Regions from separate parts of the Marinobacter alkalisoli genome, predicted to be linked through region 2. Evidence: predicted binding sites of a transcription regulator. Region 2 holds the regulator's gene; each other region holds the start of a gene.

Region 1 (9,567 bases), on a different contig from region 2:
CCACCACAAACGCAGAAGTGGTGGGCGGATCAGGAATCGGTGTGACCACTTCCTCCCCGGGAGCAGGAGGACCATCCGCACCATTGGGCAGGCCATTTGCGTCTTTCGGCACCCAGTCATCAATAACCACTTCACCATTCGGGTCGCCATTGATCGATTGCAGATCACCATCCTGGTTGAACCTGGCTGTATAGGGTGTCTCATCGGTACCCGCAACCATTTCACCGTCAATCTGCATGTAGATCGACCATTCACTTTGACCAACTCCATCACCCGGCGAAGGCTCCTTCACGAAGAACTGGGTCAATTCGTGGGAGTTGCCCAGGCTGTCGTAGATCGTGGTGGATGTAGCGTGGTTGTATGTGCGCTGGTCCAGCGGATTGAACTCATTGGTGATCCGGGTCTCGCCTGCTGTATACGCGGCCTCAAACGTGCCGGTTCCGGCGGGATCAGTCAGTATGCCGGCCACCTCGCGTTCAGTGGTCACAAACAGATTGCCACGCTCGGGAGCGGCAAATGACTGATTGCCTGCTGCGCCGGTCGTGTAGGACATATCGACAGTGAACCCGCGACTGTCGGTAATGGAAATATCATCACCGCTGTCGGAAACCTGCGCTTGCAGAGTGTTCAACTCCGAGTCATTGATGGCGGCAGCCAGCGAATCCAGATCGGTAATGCCATCACTGCCACGGAAAGTCACGTTGTCGCTTCCGTTCAGGGATATGGTCAGCTCAAAGTCCGGATCAGACAAATCACTGGCTAGCTGAGTCATATCAAACTGTTCGGACAGGTCAAACTTTGTCCTGGCGGAAGCGTTAACGCCTTTCTGAGAACCCAGAAGTTCAGCCACCTCATTTGCGGGCTGATCCGTACCAATGGAGATGAGCTGCGACGTGGTACCGTCGGAATACTCGACCTGGAAAGCATCACCGTCCAGGTCTGCCACGTTCAGATCTTCGCCCAGATCACGTATGCGGTTTTCCAGCACACTTTCCCTGGAATCCAGATTGAGATCAGTGCTCAGATTGGTGGTCCGCCTTGGCGCCAGGTTGTCGGTCTCCACCTGCAGATCCCCACGAATGCCGGACAGATTACCGTCGTCATCAGCGGTGAAGCCCTGCACACGCATGTTCTGGTTATTGGTAATAAATCCGTCTTTGTCGATGCCAAACTGACCGGCACGGGAATAGCGAACTTCTCCACCGTTATTCAGGACAAAGAAGCCATCACCGTTGATCGCCATATCCAGTCCGTTATCGGTAAAGCTGATGTTGCCCTGACCGAAAGACTGCTTCACGTCCTGCACCCGCACACCATCGCCCACCGGGTTGTTGCCGGAACTCAGGAAACCGCTGGCATAAAGGTCGCCAAACTGTGCGCTGCTGCTTTTGAAGCCAACGGTACTGGCATTGGCAATGTTATTACCGGTGACGTCCAGATCAACGGACGCTGCCCTCAAACCGCTAAGCCCTGTATTAAAAGCCATAATTCACCTCGTGGTTTCGCACCGGTATCAATTGATTTGTTCTACGTCCGACAGGGCAATGGAGCCCATGCCGGCCAGATTCAGTGTGACTTTACCGCCCTGACCGAGAGAAACGCTGTCCACATTGGCGCTGACCATGGTGGCCAGCTGCTCGGTTCCGCTGGGGTAGGAACCCTCAGCCACAATGCGGTAGGGGCCGGGTGGCAAGGCATTGCCGTTGCCGTCCGTGCCATCCCACTGGAAGGAAGCAACGCCGGCCTCACTGGCGCCCAGGTCAATCTGCCGTACCCGTTCACCGTTCTGACTTTCAATGGACAGACGCAACCCGCCGGTGGATGCCGGAACCTGAATGGTGCCGGTGATCTCGCCTTCGCTACCAAGTATGCCAATTTGCGATGGCGCCAGAACGGTCCGCCCCACCATCGCCGACGCCTGCAGCGCCTGGGTGGAGCGGAACTGGCTGCCCAGTTCATCCACACTCCGGGACACGCCCTGCATTTCTTCAAGGGAACTGAACTGGGCAAGCTGGGAAATAAATTCGCCATTATCCTGGGGTTCAAGCGGATTCTGGTTCTTCAGCTGGGCAATCATCAGCTCCATGAACTCGTTCTTGCCGAGTTCGTTCGTACCGTTGCCGGCACCGCCCTGCTGATGACGAAAATCGCCCAGTACATCAGAGACATTCGTCGGGTTAATTGCGCTCATCGGTCGGTCCTCGCCCGGTTACTGCTGCCCAAGTGTAAGAATGCGCTGCATCATGGATTTGGCCGTGTTCATAATGTCCACGTTCATCTGGAAGCTGCGGGATGAGGACATCATGTCGGCCATCTCCTCAACCACATTGACGTTGGGATAGAACACGTAACCGTCTTCGTTGGCAGCGGGATGGTTTGGTTCATAACGCATCTGCAGTTCCGCATCACTCTCGACAATGCCGTCCACACGAACCCCGGCGCCGGGGCCTTCGTCGCTCCCGAACGCCAGATCTTTCTGGTCCGGGTTCAGCATGGACTGCTGGATCGCGGCAAACACGGGCTTGCGTGCCCTATACGTGCCTTCGGTGCTGGAACTGGCGGTTTCCGCGTTGGCAATATTGGATGCCGTGGTGTTCAACCGCAGTGACTGCGCAGTCATGCCGGAACCGGCGATATCAAATATGTTACCCAGGGACATGTTGATGCTCCTCAGCTAGTGGCTGCGCCCGATTACTGACCTGAAAGGGCTTTCTTCAGCCCCGAGAATTTGCCGTCCAGAAACTGGAAGCTCGCCTGGTAGTCCATGGCATTTCTCATGAACCGGCTCTGCTCCTGCTGGGTGTCCACCGTGTTGCCATCCACGGAAGGCTGGTGCGGCACGCGGTAGAGCAGCTCGTTGTCCTGGCCACCGGGCGTCGTATCCATGTGGGCGTCGTGAGTCCGCTCCATGTTGAATCCGCTGACACTCTGCTGTGCCTTTTCCATCATCGCGCGGAAATCGACGTCCCTGGCTTTGTAGCCTGGGGTATCGGCATTCGCGAGGTTGTTCGCCAATACCTCACCACGCTGAACCCTGGCTTCCAGGGCGTGCTGGTGAATACCCAGTGCTTTATCAAAGGAAATTGCCATATTGCCTCCAGAACCTTGTGCCCGGCCCTGCATTGGTTTGCCGGTTCACCTCTTTGCAGTAGACAAAGCAACGTCGATGCCAGTTTTCGGGAGGCTATGAATACAGCGGGCTGGAGAGGGTCAGGCGGCAAATTCGGAGGTCTTGCCGGAAGAGATGGCAGGAGAAGCGGCAATGACTTTCCCCTGTGGACAGATTCGGAAAGGCCCGAACTGAATTGTGGCTTTTCTGTATAACTGTTAACCTTTCGTCGTAGTCCGACTTTCGAAAAACTATAAATGAGCCGGTAGCGAAACCATGAGTGAGCAAAGCGCTTTTCGCAATTTTTCTGAGTTCTATCCGTACTATCTGGAAGAGCACAGCGACTTGACCTGTCGCCGGCTCCATTTTGTCGGCAGCCTTCTTGTTATCATCGTTGCCCTTTACGCCATTGTAACCGCCAAACTGGTCTGGCTGCTGTTGCTGCCCGTGATCGGTTACGGATTTGCCTGGGTCGGACATTTCTTCTTCGAGAAAAACCGCCCGGCGACCTTCAAATACCCATTGTACAGCCTGATGGGGGACTGGGTGATGTTCCGCGACATCCTCATCGGACGGATACGCTTCTGATATGATGAGCGCCCCCGTGGATCTGCGCAATGCCAGCGCCAGCAAGTCCACTGCCGTGGACGCGCAGATTGATCCCATCGCCATTCCGCCGATGCCGGATTACAACGGGCGCATCCTTGGGTTCACCGCCGCGGCCGCCATTATCGCCGCGGGTGTTTTCCAGGGCGCATTTCCCGACTGGATGCTCTGGATGATCGCCGGGGCGCTGATCTGGCCTCACCTGGCGCACCTTCTGACCCGCCGCACCTTCCTCAGACATTCCTCTCGTATCCGCCAGAAAATGCTGATGGTCGATTGCGTGATTGGCGGCGGCTTTGTGGGTGCTATCGGAGCAACGGCCATACCATCCGTGTCGGTCATGATGATGCTGATGTTCAGCTGCCTGATTGTCGGCGGCTTCCGCCAGTGGGTGTTCGGCTCCGTGTTCATGGCGGCATCCCTGTCGGTGGGGCTCGCCATTTTCGGGCCGGCGAAGAGTCTTCAGGCGCCCCTGCTGACCAGCATTCTGTCGCTGCTCGCAACCGGCCTGTATATCTGCGTTACGGCTTTCTATTCCCACCAGCAGGCCCGGGCGCTGATGATGGCCAAGAGCCAGATCCAGAACCAGCGGGAACAGTCCATCGCCCTCTCCCACAAGTTGTCCAAGTACCTGTCTCCCCAGGTCTGGCAGTCAATTTTCACTGGTGAGCGGGACGTGCGCCTGGAAACCCAGCGCAAGAAACTCGCCGTGTTCTTCTCTGACATCAAGGGCTTTACCGAGCTGTCCGAGGAAATGGAACCGGAAGCGCTGACCGAACTGCTCAACCACTACTTCAACGGCATGTCCGAAGTGGCGCTGAAATACGGCGGCACCATCGACAAGTTCGTTGGTGACTCCATTATGGTGTTCTTCGGAGACCCCACCAGCCGGGGTCAGAGGGAAGACGCCTTTGCTTGTGTGTCCATGGCAATCGAGATGCGCAAGCACATGAAGATCATGCGCCAGAAGTGGCGTAGCCAGGGTATCAAGACTCCGCTGGAAATCCGCATGGGCATCAGCACCGGCTATACCACGGTCGGGAACTTCGGCGCGGAAAACCGCATGGATTACACCATCATCGGCAAGGAAGTGAACCTGGCCAGCCGGCTGGAATCCCTGGCCGATCCCGGTGAAATACTGGTGTCCTATGAAACCTTCTCACTGATCAAGGACCGCATCATGTGCCGGGACAAGGGTGAGATTACGGTGAAAGGCTTTGGCAAGCCGGTACCCATTTATGAAGTGGTGGACTTCCGCCGTGACATGGGCCCGAACCGCAGCTTCCTGGAACACGAACACAGCGGGTTTGCCATGTACCTGGATTCCGACAAGATCACCGAAAGGGAACGTCAGGCCATTCTGAACGCCCTGGAAGATGCCGCCGACCGCTTGCGGCAGGAAGAGGAAATTCGCTGACCCCCTCCCCCTTCTGAGTTTTACTGGCGAATCAGCCGGGCCCCGGGACCGTCGTCCGGATCGGTGCTGCGCCAGGGATTGATATCCAACCCGCCCCTGCGGGTATAACGGGCACACACCATCAACGCTTCCGGTTTGCACCTCGCCATAATGTCGGTAAACAGGGTTTCCACGCAGTGCTCATGGAAATCCTGCTTCTGGCGAAAGCTGACGATGTAGCGAAGCAATCCCCTGCGATCCAGTTTCGGCCCGGTGTAACGGATCATCACCGTGCCCCAGTCCGGCTGGCCAGTCACCGGGCAGTTGCTTTTCAGCAGATGCGAGCACAGGCTTTCCGATACCACCTCGCCAGACGCCGACAGGGATTCCGGCGCGTATTCGTAGGTCACATCGTCAACCGTGCCGCCGTCAATCAGTTCATAGCCTTGCGGGCGGCCTTCCGCCATGGCGCCCTCATCCACGCTGCGTATGGTCACCTGCACCGCCGCGCCACTGCCGCTGGACAGATCCCGGGTGATCACATCCGCGACCTGCTCAGGCGACGAAAACACCGCCTGGTTCAGGGAGTTCAGGTACAGCTTCAGAGACTTGGATTCGATAATGTTGGGCGAAGCAGCCGGAAAACGGATTTCCGCCCAGGCCACGGCCGGCACACCATCGGCACGCAACCAGGACACCTCCCAGGCCTGCCAGAGATCCTCCCCGAACCACGGCCAGCGGCCATCCGACAGACCAATGCGGCGACGGTTTTCCTCCCGCGGCACAGGGAAAAGCAGATCCGGATTGTAGCGGTCCGGGTATTCACTGAATTTGCCCAGGGGGGCATCGTTAAGGGCCATGGTGTGTCCTGTTAAAACGGTCCTGAAACTTAGTGGCGAATGCCTTTGCCACGCTTGAGCATCCGCAGCGAGATAGCCGTCAGCAGTGCTATAAACACCAGAATCATACCCAGTGCCACAAAGGGATTCACATCCGATACGCCCAGAATACCAAACCGGAAAGCATTCACCATGTACAGAATCGGATTCACCATGGACACAGCCTGCCAGAAATCCGGCAGCATACTGATGCTATAGAACACCCCGCCCAGATAGGTCAGCGGCGTGAGCACGAACGTGGGCACGATGGAAATATCATCAAACTTGGTGGCCAGCATGGCATTGATAAACCCACCCAGGGCAAACAGCGCCGAAGTCAGGAACACCGTAATCACCACCATCGGCAGGCTATGGATCTCCAGCCGCGTGAACGCCAGCGACAGCAGCGTCACGATCAGCCCGATCCCCAGCCCCCGGGCCATGCCGCCGCAGACATAGCCGGCGAGGATGATCCAGTTGGGCACCGGCGAAACCAGCAGTTCCTCGATGCTGCGCTGGAACTTCATCGAAAAGAACGACGACACCACATTGGCGTAGGAACTGGTGATCACCGCCATCATGATCAGCCCCGGCACAATGAAGGACATATAATCAAAGCCACCCATATCACCGATCCGGGAACCAATCAGGTTACCGAAAATGATGAAGTACAGCGTCATGGTGACTGCGGGTGGCAGCAAGGTCTGGGGCCAGATCCTGGTGAAACGGCGAATCTCCCGGATCACGATGGTGTTGAATGCCGTAACCATTGCCTGGATTTTCATGCGTCACCTCCCTCGACTTCCCGGGCGTTCTCTTCCACCATCCGGATGAACAGCTCCTCCAGGCGGTTGGCCTTGGTCCGCATGCTGACCACCTTGATCCCCCGCTGCTCCAGTTGCACAAAGACCTGGTTCAGGCCCTGGCCCTTCTGGACCTCCACTTCCAGCGCGCCCTCATCACTCAGGCGGCACGGAAAGCCGTCCAGCGCTGGCGCGCCCTCAAATGCGGTTTCGGTATCCAGCACGAAGGTTTCCACATGCAACTGCTGCAGCAGCTCACGCTTGCTGGTGTGCTTCAGAATCCGCCCATGATCGATGATCGCAATGTTGCGGCACAGCGCCTCGGCCTCTTCCAGGTAATGGGTGGTCAGGATAATCGTGGTGCCCTGGCGGTTCATTTCCTCCAGGAAGGTCCACATGGACCGGCGCAGTTCGATATCAACGCCCGCTGTCGGCTCGTCCAGAATCAGTAACTTGGGCTCGTGCACCAGCGCACGGGCAATCATCAGCCGGCGTTTCATGCCCCCGGACAGCATCCGCGCCGGGGTATCCTTCTTGTCCCAGAGCCCCAGTTGGCGCAGGTACTTCTCCGCCGACACCCTGGCCTGCTTCAGCGGGATGCCGTAATAGCCCGCCTGGGTAGTGACGATGTCGAACACCTTTTCGAACTGATTGAAGTTGAACTCCTGGGGCACCACCCCAAGGTTCAGCTTGGCATCGGACAGGTGGGTATCGATGTCGTAACCAAACACCCTCACCTTGCCCCCGGTCTTGTTCACCAGGGAGCACACGATACCCAGCGTGGTCGATTTCCCGGCCCCGTTCGGGCCCAGCAGGGCGAAGAAATCCCCCTGCCTGACGTTCATGTCGATCCCCTTGAGAGCATGAAAACCATCACCGTAGGTTTTGGTCAGCCCCTCGATCTCCAGTGCGTTGGTCATAAACTACCCAGAATAGTGGCGTGTCGGGTCAGCGTGCCCGGCCAAGAGTGTGATGCGTAAAACCAGAAGTCTTTTAAGTTGTGGCGCCAACGGAATTTTCAAGTCGCCGCCATGGAAACCCACCGCCCGGGTAAAACACCAAACTGCGACAGGATTCCCGATATCCCCACGCGCCCGTCCCTATAATGCCGGTTACAACAATTTACAAAAGGCCCGGCAAAACCCGTCGCGTTTGCACCGCAGGCCCCAGGACCAGGGAATGTACGCAAGACCATGAGATCCGTTCAGCTTCTTCGATTATCCCTGCCACTGATGGCAGTGCTCTCATTGTCCGGCTGCCTCGGCGGCGACAGCGGAGGCGGCGGTGATGACACCCGGACCGGCTCACTCACCTACAACGGCATCAGCGGCCTGCACTACACCAGCGCCAGCCGCAGCGAGACAACCGATGACAACGGCCAGTTCCGCTACTACCCCGGGGAACGCCTGACCTTTGCCGTTGGCGACCTCACCCTGGCCAAAGAAGTGCCCGCCGCCGAATTCACGACCCCGCTGGAATTCCTCGCTGACATCCGCGAGAGACTCAGCAGCCCGGGCATTGACGATGAAGGCCTGCGCTCTCACCAGATCACCGAGCAACAGTTGCTGACCGACACCACACTGCTCAACCTCACCCGTTTCCTGCTGGCACTGAACTGGGATGAAACCATTGGGGAAGGCGAAGGCATTGAAATACGCGACCGGGTCGTCAGGCAACTGAACCGGGCACTGCCCGACCTGACCGCGCCCATTGATTTCACCGTCAGCGAAAGCGAGTTCACCGAACGGGGCACCACCCCGTCACCAGCCAACCAGTTACTGGCCGCCATCTGCTTCTACCCGGCGGATGACGAACACTGTCAGACCCCGCCCACCCAGGCCGACATTGATAACGCCATGCCCCGCCCCGAGGATGAAGACCTGCGGGACCCCGACCAGGAGTACCAGGAAGACCTGAAAAGCAGGCGTGACCGCATTCTTGAATCCGTCCGCAGCCTGGAGGACTTTGACGCCGAGGCCGCACAGGACTACCTGACCCGCGAACTGGATGCCATCACCACCGTCATCGGTAACCGCTACTACCTGGGCAGAGAAACCGCCAACCACCCCGCCAGTGAGACCGACATCAAGGAAGCGGGAATCCGCCGCATCAACGGGGAACCGGATCTGGCAGCCATCGAAGCCATGAGCACCCGTGACCAGGATGTGGTGGTTCACTCATTCAGCTGGCAATCGGCAACGGTGGATTACTTTATCGCGGGAGACAGCGGAGGCGAATCGGAAATCATCATCAATTTCCGCCCCGCAAACAGCTATCGCTGGATCAGGAAAAGCCTCAGGGTGATCATCGACTGACTCACCCGGGGGCTTCAGATCGGATCAGGAACCGACCAGTCGCGACAGGTTCCAGCGGGATTCCGTACCGGTGACATCAAAGTGCTCCGGATTGAGCCCTTCCGTGCCATGGGGCAGGCACTCGGCAATGGAAAGGGTCTCGCCGGGGCCCTTGTCCTCGTTGAAACTCGCCAGATCGATGATCTTCGCGGACTGCAACGGTTGCTGGTTCCGGTCCGTCATCACCATGACACGAGGCCACAGGCGACGTTCCGCGGAATGGGACACCACAATCCCACGCTGGCCATTATTAAGCTGAACCAGGCTTCCGGTGGGATAGATTCCGACCGCCTGGATAAATTTCTCAACCAGATCTTCCTGAAACTCGATGTTGCGCATGTCATACAGCAGGTTCACCGCCTTGGCCGGCGTCATCGGTTCGGAGGTTTCCCGGGGGCCAATCAGGGTTTCAAAAAACTCG
Region 2 (9,567 bases):
TACTTTGCCAGGTCTTCCTCCTGACCGGCGTGAGCGGGAAGCACCAGGGCCGCCATTACGAAAGCAACAAAGAGCATGCTGCGTCTGATCAATACCATGTCTTTCTCCTGTAACGTTTCAGATCCTTGTATCCCCACCCCTTCATCACTCGTACTATTTGCCGGAGGCAAAATTGGTGATCAGGCGCTCAAGATTCATGGCTGACTGGGTTGAATAAAAGCTGTCGCCGGGTTTCAGGGAGTCCATGTCGCCACCGATCGAAATATCAATGTACTGATCCCCGAGTAACCCGGATGTACGTATTACTGCGGAACTGTCCGCCGGAATATTGTCCACGTCTGCATCTATTGCCAGCTCCACCCTGGCCTGGAAAGTCTCCCTGTCCAGGGTCACGCTGCGCACCGAGCCCACCGTGACCCCCGCCATGGCGACCTTACCCCTGCGCGAAATCCCGCCAACATCATTGAAGCTGGCGTACAGGGTGTACGTATCGCCCGTGCTTTTGGTTGACAGCCCGCTCACCTGCAACGCCAGGACCAATATCGCGGCGAGCCCCGCTATGATGAACAGGCCGGTGATGATTTCCGTGGTTCTCTGCGCCATTTCCGGCTCCCGATTAAGTTCTGGTCAATTCTGCTGTACTCGCACCAACAATCCGGGTCAGAAATCCCCGAACATGACGGCAGTAAGCACAAAATCCAGGCCAAGCACGGCCAACGATGAATACACAACGGTTTTGGTGGTGGCCGAACTGATCCCCGCGGAGGTCGGCACGCAATCGTAACCCTGGTAGACCGCAATCCAGGTACAGACGAATCCGAAAACCACCGTTTTCACCACGCCGTTCAGCACGTCATCCACAAAGCTGACCGATGACTGCATATTACCCCAGAACGCACCCTCGAAAACGCCTAGCCATTCGACGCTCACCAGCATACCGCCCCAGATACCCACCACTGAAAAGATCACAGCCAGGATCGGCATCGCGATAAAGCCGGCCCACAGCCTGGGGGCAATCACCCGCCTGAGGGGATCCACCCCCATCATTTCCATACTGGACAGCTGCTCTGTGGCCTTCATCAGGCCGATTTCAGCGGTCAATGCCGAGCCGGCCCGACCGGCGAACAGCAGCGCCGTCACGACCGGACCCAGCTCACGCACCAGTGTCAGCGCGATCATCTGGCCCACAGCAGCTTCGGAGCCGTAGTCACTGAGGATGGTATAACCCTGCAGCCCCAGCACCATGCCGATAAACAGCCCCGACACCACAACAATCGCCAGGGACAATACCCCCACGGCATATAGCTGACGCACCAGTAACGGGAACCCCACCGAGGGCCTCGGCACTCCGGCCAGGGCGCCACCCAGGAAACGGCCGGCGCGGCCCACTGCGGCAACGGTATCAAGCCCCAGGCGGCCAAGCGCGGCAATCCGATCCATCATCTGGAGCCTCCGGAAATTCCCCAGTCGGTCGCGGCATCCGCAGCCGGATAGTGAAACGGCACGGGGCCATCCGGTTGGCCCTGCAGGAACTGCTGCACCTGTTCGGACGGGTGCTGCCTGAGCTCATCGGGAGTCCCCTCGCCGATCACCTGGCCGTCGGCGATGATACAGGCGTAGTGGCAGATGCTGAGGGATTCCGGCACGTCGTGGGAGACCAGCACGCTGGTCAGGCCCATGGAGCTGTTGAGATCGCGAATCAGCTTGACCAGCACGCCCATGGCGATCGGATCCTGCCCGGCAAAGGGCTCGTCATACATGATCAGTTCCGGATCCAGGGCGATACTGCGGGCGAGCGCCACCCGGCGTGTCATGCCTCCGGACAGCTCTGCCGGCATCAGATTCCTCGCCCCCCGAAGACCGACGGCTTCCAGCTTCATCAGTACGATATCCCGGATCATGTCTTCCGGCAGCGAGGTGTGTACCCGCAGGGGAAAGGCGACGTTTTCGAACACGCTCAGGTCGGTGAACAGGGCGCCGCTCTGGAACAGCATGCCCATCTTTTCCCGCAGGGTGTACAGGGCCTTGCGCTTGAGCCCGGGCACATTCTCACCGGCCACGGTAATGGCGCCGGAGTCGGGTTTGAGCTGGCCGCCGATCAGCCGCAGCAACGTGGTCTTGCCGGTTCCGCTCGGCCCCATGATGGCGGTGATCCTGCCACGGGGAATGTCGAGGGTAACGCCATCGAAAATGCGCCGCCCCGAGCGGGTGAACACCACGTCCCTCAATGTTATGTATGCGTCCGAAGCCATAACCCATCCCTATCAAACTGGGGCCTACATTATGCGAACCCGGTTGGAAGCTCAATCCGTCCTTCACAAAATGTCCTGATCGCAATGATCAGTTTCCTTCAACAAGGCCCTGCAGCCTCGTGAAGTGATATACTCTCGCCAATTCATTCAGTGTCCCCAATGACGACAAGGTGCGAGCCGAAAACATCATGAGCGACAGCAACAAGTCCACAGCCGACATCAATCAGACCTTCCGGGACTCGGCGCTCCGGGCCATTGAAATCGAGAAGGACGCCATTGCCGCCCTTTCGGACCGCATCGATGATCACTTCATCCGCGCCTGCGAGGTCATCATGGCGTGCAAGGGGCGCGTGGTGGTTACCGGCATGGGAAAATCCGGCCATATCGGCAACAAGATTGCCGCCACCCTGGCCAGCACCGGCACCCCGTCTTTTTTCGTGCATCCCGGTGAGGCCAGCCATGGCGACCTGGGCATGATTACCGGCCAGGATGTCGTGCTCGCCATCTCCAACAGCGGTAATACCAGCGAGGTGGTCACGATTCTGCCGCTGCTGCGCCGCATGGGAGCCCCCTTGATCAGCATGACGGGCAACGCGGACTCCACCCTGGCAAAGGAAGCGGTGGCGAATCTGGACGTCAGCGTGACCCTGGAGGCCTGCCCCCTGGGGCTGGCACCCACGTCCAGCACCACCGCCACCCTGGTGATGGGGGATGCCCTGGCGGTCGCACTGCTGGAAGCCCGAGGCTTCAGCGCCGAAGATTTTGCGTTTTCCCACCCGGGTGGCAGCCTGGGACGCCGCCTGCTGCTGCGGGTTTCCGACATCATGCACACCGGTGACCGCATTCCCCGGGTAACCGGCGACACCCCCCTGAGCGGTGCACTGCTTGAAATGTCCCGCAAGGGCCTGGGCATGACCACCGTAGTGGATGCGGACGGCAACATGACAGGCGTGTTCACCGACGGCGACTTGCGCCGCACGCTGGACAAATCCTTTGACGTTCACACCACCCCCATTCACCAGGTGATGACCCACAACGGCAAGACCATCCAGGCCGACCATCTGGCCGCGGAGGCGCTGAATATCATGGAAGAGATGAAGATCAACGCCCTGCCTGTCACCGATGAGAACGGTCAACTGGTCGGCGCGATCAACATGCACGACCTGCTCCGCGCCGGCGTAATCTGAGGAGCCAACGGATGACAGACACCCTGCGCCCGCAGTGGCCCGCACGCATTCTCGACAAGGCCGCCGGCATTCACCTGCTGGCCCTGGATGTCGATGGCATCATGACCGATGGCAAGCTGTTTTTCAGTGCCACCGGCGATGAAATGAAGGGCTTCAATATTCTGGACGGACTTGGCCTCAAACAGGTCATGGCCGCGGGCATGACCGTTGCCGTAATTACCGGGCGCACGTCGCCGCTGACCGAGAAGCGTATGAAGGATCTTGGCATTCCGCACCTGATGCAGGGCCGCGAAGACAAGAAAGTGGCGCTGCAAGAGCTGGTGGACACGCTGGGGGTAGCTGCGGAAAGCATCGCCTATATGGGAGACGACCTGCCGGATCTGCCGGCCATCCGTTTCGCCGGCCTCGGGATCACAGTACCTAATGGCTATTGGCTGGTCCGCGAACACGCGGACGTATGCACATCGGTTGCCGGCGGCAGTGGCGCGGTGCGCGAGGTGTGCGATCTGCTGCTGACCGCGCGCGGCAAGCTTGACTCCACCCTGGCAAGCTACACCCAGGCCGACTGAAGGATCCCGTCACTATGAGAGGCAACCTGCTTTCGACCCTGCTGCTGGCTGACCGCCCCGTGCTGAGAACCCTGGCGCTGGGCTGTACCGTTGTGGCTCTGGTGATGATGATGTGGCAGAGTGACGAGCCTCAGGAACCGGTGGAGGCAGCAGCCCTGAGGGGACAGTCCGAACCCGATGGTTTTGTGGTCAACGGTCGATACCGCTCGTTTGATGACACCGGAAGACTGACCGTGTGGTTTGAAAGCCCACGCATTGAACAGTTTGAATCCGACAACAAGGCGCTGATGGCGTCCCCCAGGGCACGATTGTACAGCGAGGGCGAAGATGAGCCCTGGCGCCTGAGCTCGGATAGCGGAACCTTCCTGCAGGCGGAGGGCCTGCTACTCCTGGAGGACAATGTCAAAGTGATTCGCCATACCAGCGATAACCGGCAGGGCATACTGACGACTTCCAGACTGACGCTGGACAACAGTAGTCGTACAGTCTATACCGACGCACCGGTGAAACTGACCGACTCCTTCAGCGTAACCCGGGCCATCGGCATGAAGGCGTGGATTGATGACCGCATACTCGAACTCAACTCACAGGTGGAAGGACGCTATGAGCCTGGCCAACAAGCCAATCCGTAAATTGACTGCCGCACTGGCCGCCTTGCTGGTTGCCGGATCCGCTGCTGCTTTCAATCTGGATTCCGACATCCCGATCACAGTCAACGCGGACAACGCGCGGCTGGACGACAGCAAGGGCGTTGCCACCTACACCGGTGATGTCATCCTGACCCAGGGCGCCACCGAGCTTACCGCCGACAAGGTGATCCTGTACCGGGACGAGAACGGCCTCCGGCGTATCGAGGCAACCGGCCGGCCCGCCCATTACCGGCAACCCGCCCGGGATGGTCAGGGTGAAACCGATGCCCGCGCCCTCAATATCACCTATTCCGCTCCGGAGAGCCGGCTGACGTTCGAACGCGAAGCGGAAATCGAACAGAACGGCAACCTGTTCCGTGGCGACATCATTCATTATGATAGCGTCGATCGGGTAGTTACCGCCGAAGGTGCTGCCGAAGAAACCAACGGCAGTGGCCGTGTTGAAATGGTTATCCAGCCACGCAACAGCCAAAACAGACAGGATTCGGATGGCAGTTCTCAGGGCCAGTAATCTGGCGAAAAGCTACAAGCAAAAGAAAGTGGTCCTTGACGTCTCCCTGGAGATCCGCAGCGGCGAAATCGTTGGCCTTCTGGGTCCCAACGGGGCCGGCAAGACCACCTGCTTCTACATGATCGTGGGTCTGGTGCCGGCGGATAATGGCCGCATCACCATCGACAGCCAGGACATCACTCCGCTGCCCATGCATGGCCGGGCGCGCAGAGGCATTGGTTACCTGCCCCAGGAAGCGTCGGTGTTCCGCAAGCTGACGGTGCGGGACAACATCATGGCCATCCTGGAAACCCGCAAGGAACTCAAGCGGACCGATCGCGAGAGCAAGGTGGAAGAGTTGCTGGAGGAGTTTCACATTACCCACATCCGTGACAGCGTTGGTATGGCGCTGTCCGGCGGTGAGCGGCGGCGGGTGGAAATTGCCCGGGCACTGGCCATGGAGCCGGCGTTTATCCTGCTGGACGAACCGTTTGCCGGTGTTGATCCGATTTCAGTCAGCGATATCAAGCAGATAATCCGCCACCTGCGGGACAAGGGCATCGGCGTTCTGATTACCGATCACAACGTGCGTGAAACCCTGGATATCTGTGAGAACGCCTACATTGTGTCGGGCGGCCACATCATTGCCTCCGGCAATTCCGAGGAAATCCTGGCCAACCAGCAGGTGAAAGAGGTTTACCTTGGCAATGAATTCCGACTTTGACGTAACGCATATTCCGGCACCGCCGTCTTCATGACCCAATTGTCATGTTGGTGACAAGCAAGTACACTCGGCAAAGAACTTGCTTGGTCTGGCAAGTAGCCAGCATACAACGAATTTTTTTGCAATCACCCGTTAAGACGGTGCTATTGAGTCACGGATCCTGAACCATGGTTATGAAAGCGTCATTACAGTTAAAACTGGGTCAGAGCCTGACCATGACGCCCCAGTTGCAGCAGGCGATCAAGCTTCTGCAACTCTCCACACTGGACCTGCAGCAGGAAATCCAGCAGGCGCTGGACTCGAACCCCATGCTGGAAACGTCGGAAGATGACGACGCGCCCGACGCCAACGAATCCGGGCAGGACAACGAGGAGTCGGCCAAGGCCGAGGAAACCGCTTCAGCGGCGGAATCCGCCACCGATTGGGATGAATCCGAGAACGGCCCCGACTGGTCGTCGGAGAACGACATTCCCGACAACATCCCCGATGACCTGCCGGTAGACACCGCCTGGGATGACATCTACCAGTCCGCGCCAGCACCGGCGGCCCGCAACGACGACGAAAACGACAGCGACTTCGAAACCCGCAACTCCCCGACGGAAACCCTTCAGGACCATCTCGAGTGGCAGCTGAACCTGACCCCCCTCAGCGAACGGGACCAGGCCATCGCCCACGCCCTGATGGACGCGGTAGACGAACGCGGATACCTGACCACCTCCATTGAGGAAATCCATTCCGGACTGCTTGACGACACGGAAGACGACCCGCTGGAACTGGATGAAGTGGAAGCTGTGCTGCACCGCCTGCAACACTTTGATCCTCCCGGCGTCTTTGCCTGTGACCTGCAGGGGTGCCTGCTGATCCAGCTGAACCAACTGCCCCCGGACACCCCCTGGCTGGCCCAGGCGCGACTGGTTATCACCCATTACATCAACCTTCTGGGCAACCGGGATTACGCGCAACTGCTGCGCCGCAGCCGCCTGAAGGAAGACCAGCTGCGGGAAGTGCTGGCGCTGATCACCAGCCTCAACCCGCGCCCGGGCGATTCGGTGGACCGGGCGGAGCCGGACTATGTCATTCCCGACGTGATGGTTCGCAAGCATAACGGGCGCTGGCGTGTTGAACTCAACCCGGACATTGCGCCGCGGATCCGGGTCAATGCCAGCTACGCTTCCCTGATCAAGCGCGCGGACAGCAGTGCCGACAACACCTACCTGAGAGATCAGTTGCAGGAAGCCAAATGGTTCATCAAGAGCCTGCAGAGCCGGAACGAAACCCTGCTCAAGGTGGCAACCCGCATTGTCGAGCACCAGCAGGGATTCCTGGATCATGGCGAGGAAGCCATGAAGCCGCTGATCCTCTCGGACATAGCCCAGGCCGTGGAAATGCATGAGTCCACCATTTCCCGGGTGACCACACAGAAATACATGCACACCCCCCGTGGCATCTTCGAACTAAAGTACTTTTTCTCCAGCCATGTCAGCACCGATGAAGGCGGAGAGTGTTCCTCAACCGCGATCCGTGCCATGATCAAGAAACTGATTGCGTCAGAAACTCCGAAAAAGCCATTGAGCGATAGCAAAATTGCAGCCATGCTAGGAGAACAGGGCATCAAGGTAGCCAGGCGGACCGTAGCCAAATATCGGGAGGCTATGCACATTCCGCCATCCAACGAACGAAAACGGCTGGTTTGACCCGACAGGATCCGCCGGCGTGAACAGCGCTGGCACACCGTCAGCCCTTAACAGGGGCCGGCAAGATGACGACAGGAGACGCCTATGCAACTCAATATTTCAGGCCACCATGTAGAATTGACCCCCGCACTGAAAGATTACGTATCAGGCAAGTTTGAAAAGCTCGAGCGCCATTTTGACCACATCAGCAACTGCCAGGTAACGCTTGAGGTGGAGAAGGTACGGCAGATGGCGGAGGCGACACTCCATGTGATTGGCGGTGAGATTCACGCAAAGGCGGAAAACGATGACATGTACGCAGCGATTGATTCGCTGATTGACAAGCTGGACCGTCAGATTCTCAAGCACAAGGAAAAGAACGTCGATCGTATGCATGGTAACGGCGCCCGTTAAGGCGCTGTTTTCCAGGCATTCAAAACAATCGAGCTGCGGCATGGGTTAACATGCCGCAGCCTTTTTTTTACGGAATTGCAGTCGATCCATGAGCGACACATCCCTGACTATCGAAAACATACTTGCACCGGAGCTGACCCTTTGCCGGGTAGCTGCGTCCAGCAAGAAACGCGTTCTGGAATTCATTGCCGAGGAGGTAAATCAGCAGGACGCCTCCCTCAGTGAGACCCAGATCTTCAACAACCTGATCTCACGGGAGCGGTTGGGAAGTACCGGCATCGGCCAGGGGATCGCTATCCCTCATTGCCGCCTGGACGGCCTGGACCGAGTGGTAGGCGTGCTGTTTACGCTGGAAGAAGGCGTGGGCTTTGACGCCATTGACAATCAGCCGGTGGACCTGGTGTTTGCCCTGATTGTTCCCAAGGAAGCCACCAGCGAACACCTGGAACTGCTCAGCCAGCTGGCGGAGAAGTTCAACGATCGCGGATTTTGCGATCAACTGCGGCAGTGTACCGATGCCCAGTCTCTTTACAGCCGCATGCTGGACAGTAACGGCTGATATTTTACTGACCGGAGGCAAACAGGCGATGAAACTGATTATTGTCAGTGGCAGGTCGGGCTCAGGGAAAAGTACGGCGCTGCATGTACTGGAAGACCTTGGTTTTTACTGTATTGATAACCTGCCCATTGGCCTGCTCTTCCCCCTGACCAAGGAAGCCGCCAGCCACAGCGACACTCCCGGTCGCCTGAAGAAGATGGCGGTCAGCATTGATGCCCGCAACCTGGCGGGTGAACTGACCAATTTCGAAGCCATTTACCGCCAACTCCAGAATACCGGCGTGACCGTCGAGATCATTTACCTGGACGCGGACGAACAATCCCTGCTTCAGCGTTTCCATGCCACCCGGCGCAAGCACCCGCTGAGCGACGACAAGACCTCGCTCCGTGAGGCCATCAGCAACGAGAAAAAACTGCTGGAACCGCTGTCCAAACTGGCCGACCTTTACGTCAACACCACCGGCATGTCCATGTATGAGTTACGTGACATGGTCAAACAACGGATCGTCGGTCGCAAGGAGCAGGAACTGGCGCTGCTGTTCCAGTCGTTCGGGTTCAAGCACGGCGTGCCACTGGACTCTGACTACGTCTTCGACGTGCGCTGCCTGCCCAACCCTTACTGGGACACAAGCCTGCGACAGTTTGTCGGCACTGAGCAACCGGTCATCGATTTCCTGGAAAAGGAACCACTGACCCGCAAGATGGTCGAGGACCTGACCACGTTCCTGGAAAGCTGGCTTCCTACCTTCGCTGACAGCAACCGAAGCTATATGACCATCTCCATCGGCTGCACCGGCGGCCAGCATCGCTCCGTCTACGTCTGCGAACAACTTGGCCAGCATTTCCGCCAGAAGTACAGCAACGTTCAGGTGCGCCACACGGAACTGCCGCACCTGCAACCCCGGGACCCAGCGTAACCTGCTTATGATTCGCCGAAACATCACCATTATCAACAAGCTGGGGTTGCACGCACGGGCAACCGCCAAGCTGGTTGCAACGGCGTCCGCTTACCAAAGTACCGTGAGAATCTGCGGCAAGGGCCGTGAGGTT
Region 3 (9,567 bases), on a different contig from region 2:
ATGACAACGAACCCCGGGTACGCCTTGAAACGGTCAGTGGTCGTCAGCGCGATGCGCTCACGGTGGGGACGAAACGGCAGTTCGAGGCCGTCCTCAGTGGCGAAAGGGAAGGGAGCATTCGCGCCCGGCTGGGAGAGAGTGAGGATTCCGTTGCCAAGGCCGGTGACTATTACATCCAGGTCCTTAACGATGCGGGTGAGTGGGAAGATAACGACATAATCGAATTCCCAGCGGAGACAGACCGGGTTCGCTTCCGCGTGAGAATTCCCGATGCCGATGAGTACAGCAATATCGGGATGGACGACCGTTTCCTGTTACTCGGAGTTGATCAGACGTACCAGGCGGGCCGCGAGGGGTTTGCGGGGTTCGCGGAAGACGGGGAGTTGCGCATCAACATCAACGAGTTATCGGCCCCGCTGGTCCTCAACGAGACGGATGACTTTGTGCCAACCGATATTGCCCTTGGGCACGAGGGCAGGTTGTACGTAACCGGGTACAACGACGCTGCTAATGATCAGGTTCTGGTCCGCATATTTGATCAGAAGGGGGAACTGCTGCAGGAGGTGACAGTTAGCGATGGCGCGACAGAGCTGAACGAGCCGCAACCGGTGATCCACTATACCCGGCGCCAGGTGACCCAGGGCAGTACCCGGGTGGATCGTTTTGAAATTGTTGTTGCCTACGCCGCCGAAGCCGATATGCCCGGGCAGCCTGCCCACGGTGGACTGGATGTGGTCACCAGTCTGTACTGGTTTGATTCGGCTGCCGCAGAGGGCAGCGAGTATTCACCGGTCTGGACACTTCGTACCGGCACATCGGCGGACGACATCCCTCGCTGGGTTGGTATCAACGACGACAGCGGGTTTGTGGCGGTTGCCGGGGAAACCAACGGTCGCTGGGCTGGCGAATCCCGGGCCGGCGGAATCGACAGCTTTCTGCAGCGAATAGACACCGACACGGATGGTGACGATCTGGTACCCAAGTTGGCCTGGACGCGGCAGGTGGGCTCTGGCCAGGATGAGACCGTGGTGGCCGGCAGTGCGGTTAGTGCCAGTCCATACCTGTTCGGGGCTTCGAGTGGCGCTGTCGCGGGCCAGAGCAGCGCCGGCGCCACAGATGCGTTCTTTTATAACGCGTCCGCCGCGGACAGCAATATCACGGTATACCAGCGTGGAACCGATGGTGGGGAAGTGTTGACGGATGGGCTCTATGGTCTCAGCAATATATGGTTGTTGGGAAACAGCAACCGGCGCTACTCCATCGATGAATCGGGCGATGATGACAATGTCCTGCTCGGTGAGCCCGTGGCCGGAAATAACGGTTTCGTTCTTGGGTATTCCGTATCGGGCCATGTGAATTATGCATTCTCCTATGCAGATCCTTCGCGGACCGGTAAGGACAACCTGTTGACGCTGCAGGCGTTCGATAATGACCTTGTTGTTGCCGGGGCGACAACGGGGGCCTTTGCCGAAGACGCGGTGGACGGCGGCATTCAGCAACCGGTTATTGCGCGTATTTCACCGGGCGAGACGGTGACCAGCGAAGAGGATAATCCGGATGCCTGGGATCTCTGGAGAGTGCAGCCGAAAATTGATGGTGCCCGCATCGAAGCGCTGGCCAATTACCGTGATGACGAGATTGTTACCCTGCTGCGTGAGAGCGTCGGAGGGAGCATTGAATGGAAGATCGTACTGTTCTCAGCGGAGGGCAAGCGGCTGAACTAAACGTTACCCTGCTGACGACCTGCGGCGGCGTACAGCTTCAGATAATCGGTACTGGTGACGATGCCGGCGGGCGCTCCCTGTTTGTCGATGACCAGCGCGGCATTCAGTTGATGGGCCAGCATCAGCCTTGCCAACTGGTGGGCGTCGGTTTCCGGCGATGCCGTCAGGAATGCCGGCAACTCGATATGTGCCAGGCTATAACTCATGGCGTTAGCCTGGTTCTCGTGCAACCAGGCGAGAAGCCAGCGCAGGTCGATCAGCCCGGCGACATTGTCCCCTGCGGTGACCACCAGGTGGTGTACGCCATGGTCATCCATGGTGGTCAGGGCTTCCGACAAGGTTGCGGTGGCCGGCAGTGAGTGGATAACCGGTGTACAGATGGTCGATACTGGAAGGTAACTGCGTTGTTCCCTGGGCTCGTCATAGGCCGCGGAGCCATATTCTTCCATCGCCCGGTGATGGGCAGGAGAATGGCTGGCCCGCTGAAATTCCGCATCCGTCACTTCGCTGTGGCCAGTGTTAATGGCGTGGGATTCCGTCATTTCCGTCACGTCACCCACGCGGCGTCCCCGAAAGATTTCCGGTAGGCGAGTTCCGACAGGTCTGCCGGGTTCACTGACAAATATGGCCATGGGTATCTCCGGGGTTTGAGTGCCCTTTCATTGGTTATCGGCCGTGTTGCGGAAACCTTCAGTCCGATCACCCACTGGATCTGGAAATTTTCATCCTATAACACCTGTGCGGGTCCACCCGTTTTGATAGCGAACGGGGCAGGCATGGCGGTTGCCCCGTGAGCTTATCCGCAAGGAATTCCGCGAGCAACGGGGCATAGGTGAGGCCCTTGCTGCCGAGCCCGGTGAATACGAACAGGCCATCAAGGGTACTGCCTTCCAGATTGGCCAGCTCGCCCGCAGCCGGTTGATAGTCATGGGTCGTGCACCGGAACCCGACCCGTCCCTGAAGCCGGGCTATCTTTGACTCTGCCGGCGGCTTGTCTGGCCAAAGGTCGGGAAGCATGGCCGTCAGTTCGTTGAGATTTTCCTGATGGCTGTCCAGGCTTTGCTGTGGTGACAGGTCATGAAGGTCAAAGGTGGCGCCGGTCACGCAGAGTCCGTTGCGGGCAGGGTTGATGTACCTGGGGCCGCAAATCACAGCACTTGGTGCGCGGACGCTGTCTTCGGGCAAGTGGCTGACCTGGCCGCGTATTGCTTTAAACCGGAATGCGCCCGTGCCACCCGCCATGGGGATCAGTTCCGGTGTCTGGTGACCGGCGCAGAGGACGACCTTGTCGGCGCTGATGTCGGTTCCAGCACCCGGGATCAGCCACCGATCTTCCAACTGCGTAAGGCGGCGGACATCCATGGAATAATGGCGGCGGATGTTGGGATGATCCGTCAGTGTCCGGCAGAGGGATGCTGGTTCCAGCCAGCCACTGTGGGGAAACCACAGCCCGCCTGTGCCAACGGGTATACCGGTCAGCTTGCCGGCGGTTGCCGAATCCACCGGTGTCACTATGTCCGACGGGTAGTGGTTACGATTCAGGAATCGCTCCTGGCGCTGTTGCTCCTGATCACTCCAGGCTGTTTGCAGCAGCCCGGTAGGGTGCCAGCCGTTGCCCGTTAACGGTGTGTAATAGCGTTGGCTGAACAGCAGGGAGGTCAATGCCAGTTGGGTCTGGGCGTTGAATTCCACGCCCAGCTTGACGTAAAGAGCGCCCTGCAGGTTGCCGGATGCGGCTGCGCCAGCATCACCGGCTTTGTCTATCAGGGTGACTTCAACCCCTCTCTCGGCGAGGTTTCTGGCTAACAGGCTGCCTGCGATACCGGCGCCGATAACCGCGACGGAGCCCGGTTTGCCGGCTTCTGGATTCGGGGTGGCAGACGCAGGAAGCGGGATTTCACCCGCAATCATATCCCGTTTACCGCCGAACCCGGCGGTTTTGATCATCGCAAAGCCGGTGTCCGTGAGCGCACGCCGGATTCGGCCAACGGCGGTGAAGGTGGCCAGAGTGGTACCCGGTTTGCTGTGTTGGCGGACCTGACTGATGGCATCGTCCAGCCACATACCCGGATTCAGAGAGGGGGCGAAGCCGTCCAGGAACCATGCATCGGCGGTGAATTCCAGTTCCCGCCAGGCATCCAGAACATCCCCGAAATACAGCGTCAGACGAACCCGCCCCCCATCCAGCAATATTCGGTGGACTCCCGCCACCAGTGGTGGGTATTGATCGACCAACTGGTTACTGAGGTCAGTCAGTTCCGGCCATAACTTCATTGCCCGGACCAGGTCGTCCCGGGTCAGAGGATAACGTTCCGCAGACACAAAGTGGAGGGTGGCGTGCTGGCTGGCGGGACTGTTCCGCCAGGCCTGCCAGGTCGCCAGGAAGTTCAGGCCGGTACCAAAGCCGGATTCCGCGACAACAAACGAGGCGTGTTTCCCGACCCGGGCAAAGCGTTCCGGTAATCGATTGTGCCCGATAAAAATATATCGGGTCTCATCCAGCCCGTTGTCCCGGTTGAAATAGAGATCACCGAACAGCCGGGATTCCGGAACGCCGTCATGCCACAGGATATCGGCCGGCTCCATGGCCGGCGCTGTTACTTCTGCCATCAGTTCCCGGAAGCGTTGCCGCTATTGATAATGGTGATGTTGTTGATGGTCACCGGTTCCCGGGGGACATCCGCCATGCCGCCGGAGTGACCGGTTGGCGTGCTGGCGATCGCATCCACGACACCCATGCCTTCGGTTACTTTTCCAAAGACTGCATATCCCCATTTTTTGGGGTTGTCCGATGCGTTCAGGTATGGGTTGTCTACAACATTGATAAAGAACTGGGAGGTCGCTGAGTGGGGCTGGCCGGTACGCGCCATGGCAATGGTTCCCCTCAGGTTTTTCAGGGTGGGGCTGCCTTCGTTGGGGATCGGGCTGCGGGTGTCCTTGCGAACAAGGTCGCGATCAAAACCACCGCCCTGAATCATGAATCCGGGAATCACCCGGTGAAAGATCGTGTCCCGGTAATAGCCGCTTTCCACATATTCAAGGAAGTTTGCCACGGTTTCCGGAGCCACATCCGGACGAAGCATGATCTCGATAACGCCTTCGCTGGTCTCCATGCGGACCTGGGGCAACGGGTTATCCGCGGAGCGGGGTTCTTCCGCCAAGAGCTGAGTGCTGAACGAAAGTGACGCCATCAGGATCAGCAAGAAACGGGTCACAAAAAGCGGGGAAGCGGCCTTGGATTGCGATTGGTTCTGGGTCACCTTGTTCACTCCGTGGAAAGTGCTGGCCATCGGGCAGCGGTAGCTTTGAGTAGTCGGATGTTAGCAGATATTCCTTCGGGAACGGATAATCTCCATGCACGATGCGTGGTGATCGTCTAACCTGTCTTAAGATTGTTAAACAACAAAATAGCGCCGGGCCGGGATGTACGGTGAGTGCAATCAAGGGAGGGGCCAAGTGAAGATCCGTCAGGGATTTGAAGAGAGATCAAGGCTGGGGCGATTGCTCATCAACCGGGGGTATTTATCTCCGGTACAGCTGGAAGAGGGATTGCGCCTTCAGGAGGAAACCGGTCAACGCCTTGGGGAGGTGCTGGTACAGGCCGGGTGGATCACCGAGCGGGAGCTCTACAGGGTTCTTAAACACCAATCACGGTACCGCAACGCTGCAGCGTTAATCACCATGGTGGCATTGCCGCTGCAGCCGCTGGTCAGTTTTGCGGCCAGTAGTGGCGCAGACTCTCCGCAGGCAGCTTCGCCGGATTCCGGAGAGATGTATCGGAGCAAGGGGTTGTCACCGTTGAGTGATGACGATCTGGCGAGGGTGGTCGGGCAGGGGGATAGCGCGTTGGCGCAACGTATTGCTGCCGCCACCGCCATGGTGCCGGGGGGCGGTGAAGGCAGCCAGGAGCCGGATGTGGTGGAAGGTATCAAGCTGACGGCCCATATTTTTGTTCCAATCCTGAACTTCCTGGACTCCGACCTGACCATTAAAGGGGTTCACTATCGCGACGACGAACCCCGACATCAGCTCGGGACTGATGGATCGCTCACCCTGGCTTTCCCGGAGCGGATAGAGGAGATCCGCATGGATAACATCCGGGTCAGTGGCGGGCGAACGCCGGCGCTGGGCAATGTCAGCATCCACGATATCCGTTTCGATCCGGCTTCGCGGATGACCATCTATACCCGGTAAGGCCTGCAGGCACTCTGCAGGCATTCCGGAGAGTGCGTTGGCCGGGATCAGGCGCTGGCCAGGATGGTTCTCTGGGAAGCGCCGGTCTGTTCGCCATGGGCGCCGTAAAGCTTTTGCTGGCTGCTGGCGCCACGGAAGATGTCTGTCAGGCGCGACAGGCGCTTCTGCATGTGGCTGATGACGCGACCGTTGTTCTGGTTGATCTCCTGGCAGAACGTCAGGCGCTCATTGGCCTGCGACCACAGCGACGCAAGATCGGATAATCCGGCGCTGCGGATAAAACGGGATGGCGCTCCGCTTTCCGGGCGATAGCCCATGGCAACGAGGGTATGAATTTTTTGCCTGGCACGGCCGCGGATCTGGTCGAGCAGGGTGTTTTTCTCGGTCGTTATTGCTTGCAGTGCCTGCATGTCCGAGGAAGAGAGGCAGGACTTTTCCTGCTCCAGAATATCCGCCAGTGCATCCAGTTGACGGATATCCTGAGAGAGAAGGTCTTTCAGTTCATCGATTGCGGCCATGATTTACTCACCCGAATATGCTTTTATCCATCTCAAGCATTTTCTGGGCCAGTTTCTCGGCGTCAACCTTGTATGAACCATCGGCCAGCGCCGCACGGATCTGCTCAATGCGGTCATCATCCATTTCCGGATAATCACCCAGCTTCTGTTCCAGCTGTTTCAGGTTCTTGGCCTGATTGCTCAGATTTACGTTCTCACCGCGGGCACCCTGGCTCTTGGCCTGCTCGGGTGCCTGGGGCTGGGCATTCTGGGTGGAGCCAGACTTGTCGGCCGTGGTTCTCTGGGTGTTGACCTGGCCGGGACCAATTCCATTAAAGTCAACTGACATATCGGTACCTGCTTACCTTATTGACTGTACGGGGGACAGCATTCGCGAATTTTATACCTGCGTATCGGCCGTCAGGCCGGAAGCTTTAGCGAATTTTTAGCTCCAGAAGATTACACTTCTGTCATTCGCAGAGCGTGGAGCGGCAAGACTCTGCCGCCTGCGGAAAAAGCGCGCCGCACCTACATAGGAATTTCAACCTGGCCCGGGGCGGTCACCAATGCTTTCACGGTGCGGGACGATGACAGATTCTCTACCAGTACCTGGTCGCCCACGCCCGCGTCGGCCATGGCCTTGCCGCGAGAATTGACCGAGAAATTTCCACTTCTGGCGGTGATGATAACATGATCGCCTCTGGTCACCGCTGCCGGAGCTGAGAGCAGGTCTGGCGTCATCAGTGTGCCGGCGTTGACGCCGCGTCGCATCTCCATGCCCACCAGCTGGTCAACGTTGGTAATCACACCCTTGCGGGTGGCATTAACCACGACTGAGTCCGTTTCGATCATGTTCGCCATGACCCGCTCTCCCCTGGCCAGTGGGCGCGCGGCCACAAGGCCTTCTCCGGTAATGGACACGGACGCGTTGAGAAACATGCGCCACGGCCGTTCGCCGCGACACGAGATCTGTAACGTCGGTTGCGTGGTTTTCCAGGGATCACCGCTGAAACTGACGTTCAGGGGGGCGTTACAGGTGGCCAGGGCCAGTCGGCTGTCCAGTCGGCCGGTTTTGTGTATGACCTCGAAACCGTTGTCCGCCTGTTGTTTCGAAAACTCGTCAAGGAACGAAGCCGCAGCGCTCCTGATCTGCTCGGCGGTGGTGTTTGCGGCCTGCACCAGCACCGGGACAGACGTTAACAGTGTGACGACAAAAATGGTGATGCGCATACGCTGCGGTTTGTCCTATGCTGTCAATTGTCAGTGGAAGATCCCGAAAAGCTTAAGGGTTCGGGGAATCGGCCGTTAACTTCACATAGTGAGTCAAAATTCCGGCGAAAAGCTGGTTTCATCCGCTCTTGAGAGCAGAAAAAGCAAAATGCATGCCGGCATGTCCGCGGGCAGACCTGGGGGAAAAGTAATGGCAGGGGTACTCGACAGTGTAAATCAGCGTACGCAGCTGGTGGGGCAGAACCGCCTGGAGCTCCTGTTGTTCCGTCTTCGCGGCAGGCAGATGTATGGCATCAACGTTTTCAAGGTAAAGGAAGTCCTGCAGTGCCCCAAGCTGTCGTCGATTCCCAAAAGTCGTAGCGTGGTTCGGGGGGTCGCCCATATCCGCGGTGAAACCATCCCCGTCATTGATCTGGCCATGGCCATCGGCCATCCCGGAGTTCCCCGCGAGGAGCTGGCGAACAGCTTCGTCATCATCACCGAGTACAACCGCAAGACCCAGGGGTTTATGGTTACCGGTGTTGACCAGATCGTGAACATGAACTGGGAAGATATCCTGCCGCCGCCCAAGGGTGCCGGCAACGATGTGTACCTGACGTCGGTCACAAAAATGGACGACAAACTGGTTGAAATCATCGATGTAGAAAAGATTCTTGCAGAAGTTTCTCCGCTCAGGGACGATGTTAACCAGGATTTGGTGGCCCGCAGCGCCGGGCGTGTTCAGGCACACCTGCCTGTGCTGGTCGTTGATGACTCCAGTGTCGCGAGACGGCAGATAGAGCGATGCCTGACCGCCATCGGCATGGAGGTTGTTACACGGGACGATGGAAAGCAGGCTTTTGATTACCTGAAAAAAATCACTGAAGATGGTTCCAGGGCCAGCGATCATTTGTCCCTCGTGATTTCCGACGTCGAAATGCCAGAGATGGATGGTTACACTCTGGTGACCCGATGCAAAAACGATCCGGCGTTACGGGATATGTTTATTATGCTCCATACCTCACTGAGCGGTGTGTTCAATACCGCAATGGTGCAGAAGGTTGGCGCTGACGAGTTTATGGCAAAGTTCAGTGCAGATGAGCTGGCCGAGAAGGTTATGGAAATAATTGATCGTGCCTAGGGCCGGCGATCCTTGCAGATTCACCTGACGCAGAGATTCAATGAAAGCGGACATTACGCCACAGGAATACGAAGCTTTTAAGACGTTCCTGCAGGATGCCTGTGGCATTCTGCTGGGTGAGAACAAACAATACCTCGTAAAAAGCCGTCTGCGCCGCATTCTCGAAGAAAACCAGCTTACTACCCTCGGGGATCTGCTGGGGCAGCTGAAGCGTCCGGGCCGCAGCAATCTCAGGGAGTTGGTCATTGACGCGATGACCACCAATGAAACCCTGTGGTTCCGCGACAACCACCCGTTCCGGATTCTTCAGGAAAAGCTGCTGCCTGAGTTTGCTGAACGCAAATCCATGCAGCCTTTGAGGATCTGGTCGGCTGCCTGTTCCACGGGGCAGGAACCATACTCGGTGGCCATGATCATCGAGGAGTTCCGGCGTCAGCGCCCGGGTAAACTCCGGGATGTGAAGCTGACTGCAACGGATATATCCAAAAGCGTTCTGGAAGTCGCCCGCAAAGGTGAGTACGAAATGATCGCGATTGGGCGCGGGCTGTCCCCGGAGCGCCAGAAGCAGTTCTTCGCGCCATCGTTGAACGGCGGCTGGCAGATACGTCCCCAGATCAAGAGCATGGTGGAGTTCAAGGAACTGAACCTGCTGGAGCGGTATATGCTGGGCAAGTTTGATATTGTCATGTGCCGCAATGTGTTGATATATTTTTCTGCGGAACTCAAAAAGGACATCCTGACGCGCATTCACGCCACCCTGAACCCCGGTGGTTACCTTATTCTGGGCGCGTCGGAATCACTC

Evidence for each region. Region 2 encodes sigma-54, which starts transcription at its own class of promoters, with help from an activator protein. Its sites were predicted from a motif close to ANTGGCATNNANNTTGCTNT; they were not measured.
Region 1: the regulator sigma-54 is predicted to act here: its motif matches at 3,155-3,174, upstream of flgB (flagellar basal body rod protein FlgB).
Region 3: the regulator sigma-54 is predicted to act here: its motif matches at 7,786-7,805, upstream of flgA (flagellar basal body P-ring formation chaperone FlgA).

Annotation. Positions count from the first base shown of each region.
Region 1 is NZ_JBJJLB010000016.1:680,687-690,253, forward strand. It holds gene ACJO3M_RS07640 (flagellar hook protein FlgE) at 1-1,486, opposite strand, end outside; gene ACJO3M_RS07645 (flagellar hook assembly protein FlgD) at 1,514-2,191, opposite strand; gene flgC (flagellar basal body rod protein FlgC) at 2,210-2,659, opposite strand; gene flgB (flagellar basal body rod protein FlgB) at 2,692-3,090, opposite strand; gene ACJO3M_RS07660 (Mpo1-like protein) at 3,386-3,697, shown strand; gene ACJO3M_RS07665 (adenylate/guanylate cyclase domain-containing protein) at 3,699-5,132, shown strand; gene queF (NADPH-dependent 7-cyano-7-deazaguanine reductase QueF) at 5,153-5,971, opposite strand; gene ACJO3M_RS07675 (ABC transporter permease) at 6,001-6,774, opposite strand; gene ACJO3M_RS07680 (ABC transporter ATP-binding protein) at 6,771-7,712, opposite strand; gene ACJO3M_RS07685 (organic solvent ABC transporter permease) at 7,986-9,107, shown strand; gene ACJO3M_RS07690 (cyclic di-GMP phosphodiesterase) at 9,132-9,567, opposite strand, start outside.
Region 2 is NZ_JBJJLB010000004.1:96,379-105,945, forward strand. It holds gene ACJO3M_RS01385 (MlaC/ttg2D family ABC transporter substrate-binding protein) at 1-98, opposite strand, end outside; gene mlaD (outer membrane lipid asymmetry maintenance protein MlaD) at 154-603, opposite strand; gene mlaE (lipid asymmetry maintenance ABC transporter permease subunit MlaE) at 661-1,443, opposite strand; gene ACJO3M_RS01400 (ATP-binding cassette domain-containing protein) at 1,440-2,252, opposite strand; gene ACJO3M_RS01405 (KpsF/GutQ family sugar-phosphate isomerase) at 2,441-3,439, shown strand; gene ACJO3M_RS01410 (KdsC family phosphatase) at 3,451-4,008, shown strand; gene lptC (LPS export ABC transporter periplasmic protein LptC) at 4,023-4,640, shown strand; gene lptA (lipopolysaccharide transport periplasmic protein LptA) at 4,612-5,169, shown strand; gene lptB (LPS export ABC transporter ATP-binding protein) at 5,147-5,872, shown strand; gene ACJO3M_RS01430 (RNA polymerase factor sigma-54) at 6,046-7,566, shown strand; gene hpf (ribosome hibernation promoting factor) at 7,651-7,959, shown strand; gene ptsN (PTS IIA-like nitrogen regulatory protein PtsN) at 8,048-8,518, shown strand; gene rapZ (RNase adapter RapZ) at 8,547-9,434, shown strand; gene ACJO3M_RS01450 (HPr family phosphocarrier protein) at 9,442-9,567, shown strand, end outside.
Region 3 is NZ_JBJJLB010000016.1:593,119-602,685, reverse strand. It holds gene ACJO3M_RS07305 (hypothetical protein) at 1-1,724, shown strand, start outside; gene ACJO3M_RS07300 (CBS domain-containing protein) at 1,721-2,356, opposite strand; gene mnmC (bifunctional tRNA (5-methylaminomethyl-2-thiouridine)(34)-methyltransferase MnmC2/FAD-dependent 5-carboxymethylaminomethyl-2-thiouridine(34) oxidoreductase MnmC1) at 2,424-4,337, opposite strand; gene ACJO3M_RS07290 (peptidylprolyl isomerase) at 4,334-4,939, opposite strand; gene ACJO3M_RS07285 (cyclic di-GMP-binding domain-containing protein, MshE-related) at 5,181-5,918, shown strand; gene ACJO3M_RS07280 (flagella synthesis protein FlgN) at 5,966-6,436, opposite strand; gene flgM (flagellar biosynthesis anti-sigma factor FlgM) at 6,444-6,764, opposite strand; gene flgA (flagellar basal body P-ring formation chaperone FlgA) at 6,944-7,645, opposite strand; gene ACJO3M_RS07265 (chemotaxis protein CheV) at 7,836-8,765, shown strand; gene ACJO3M_RS07260 (CheR family methyltransferase) at 8,806-9,567, shown strand, end outside.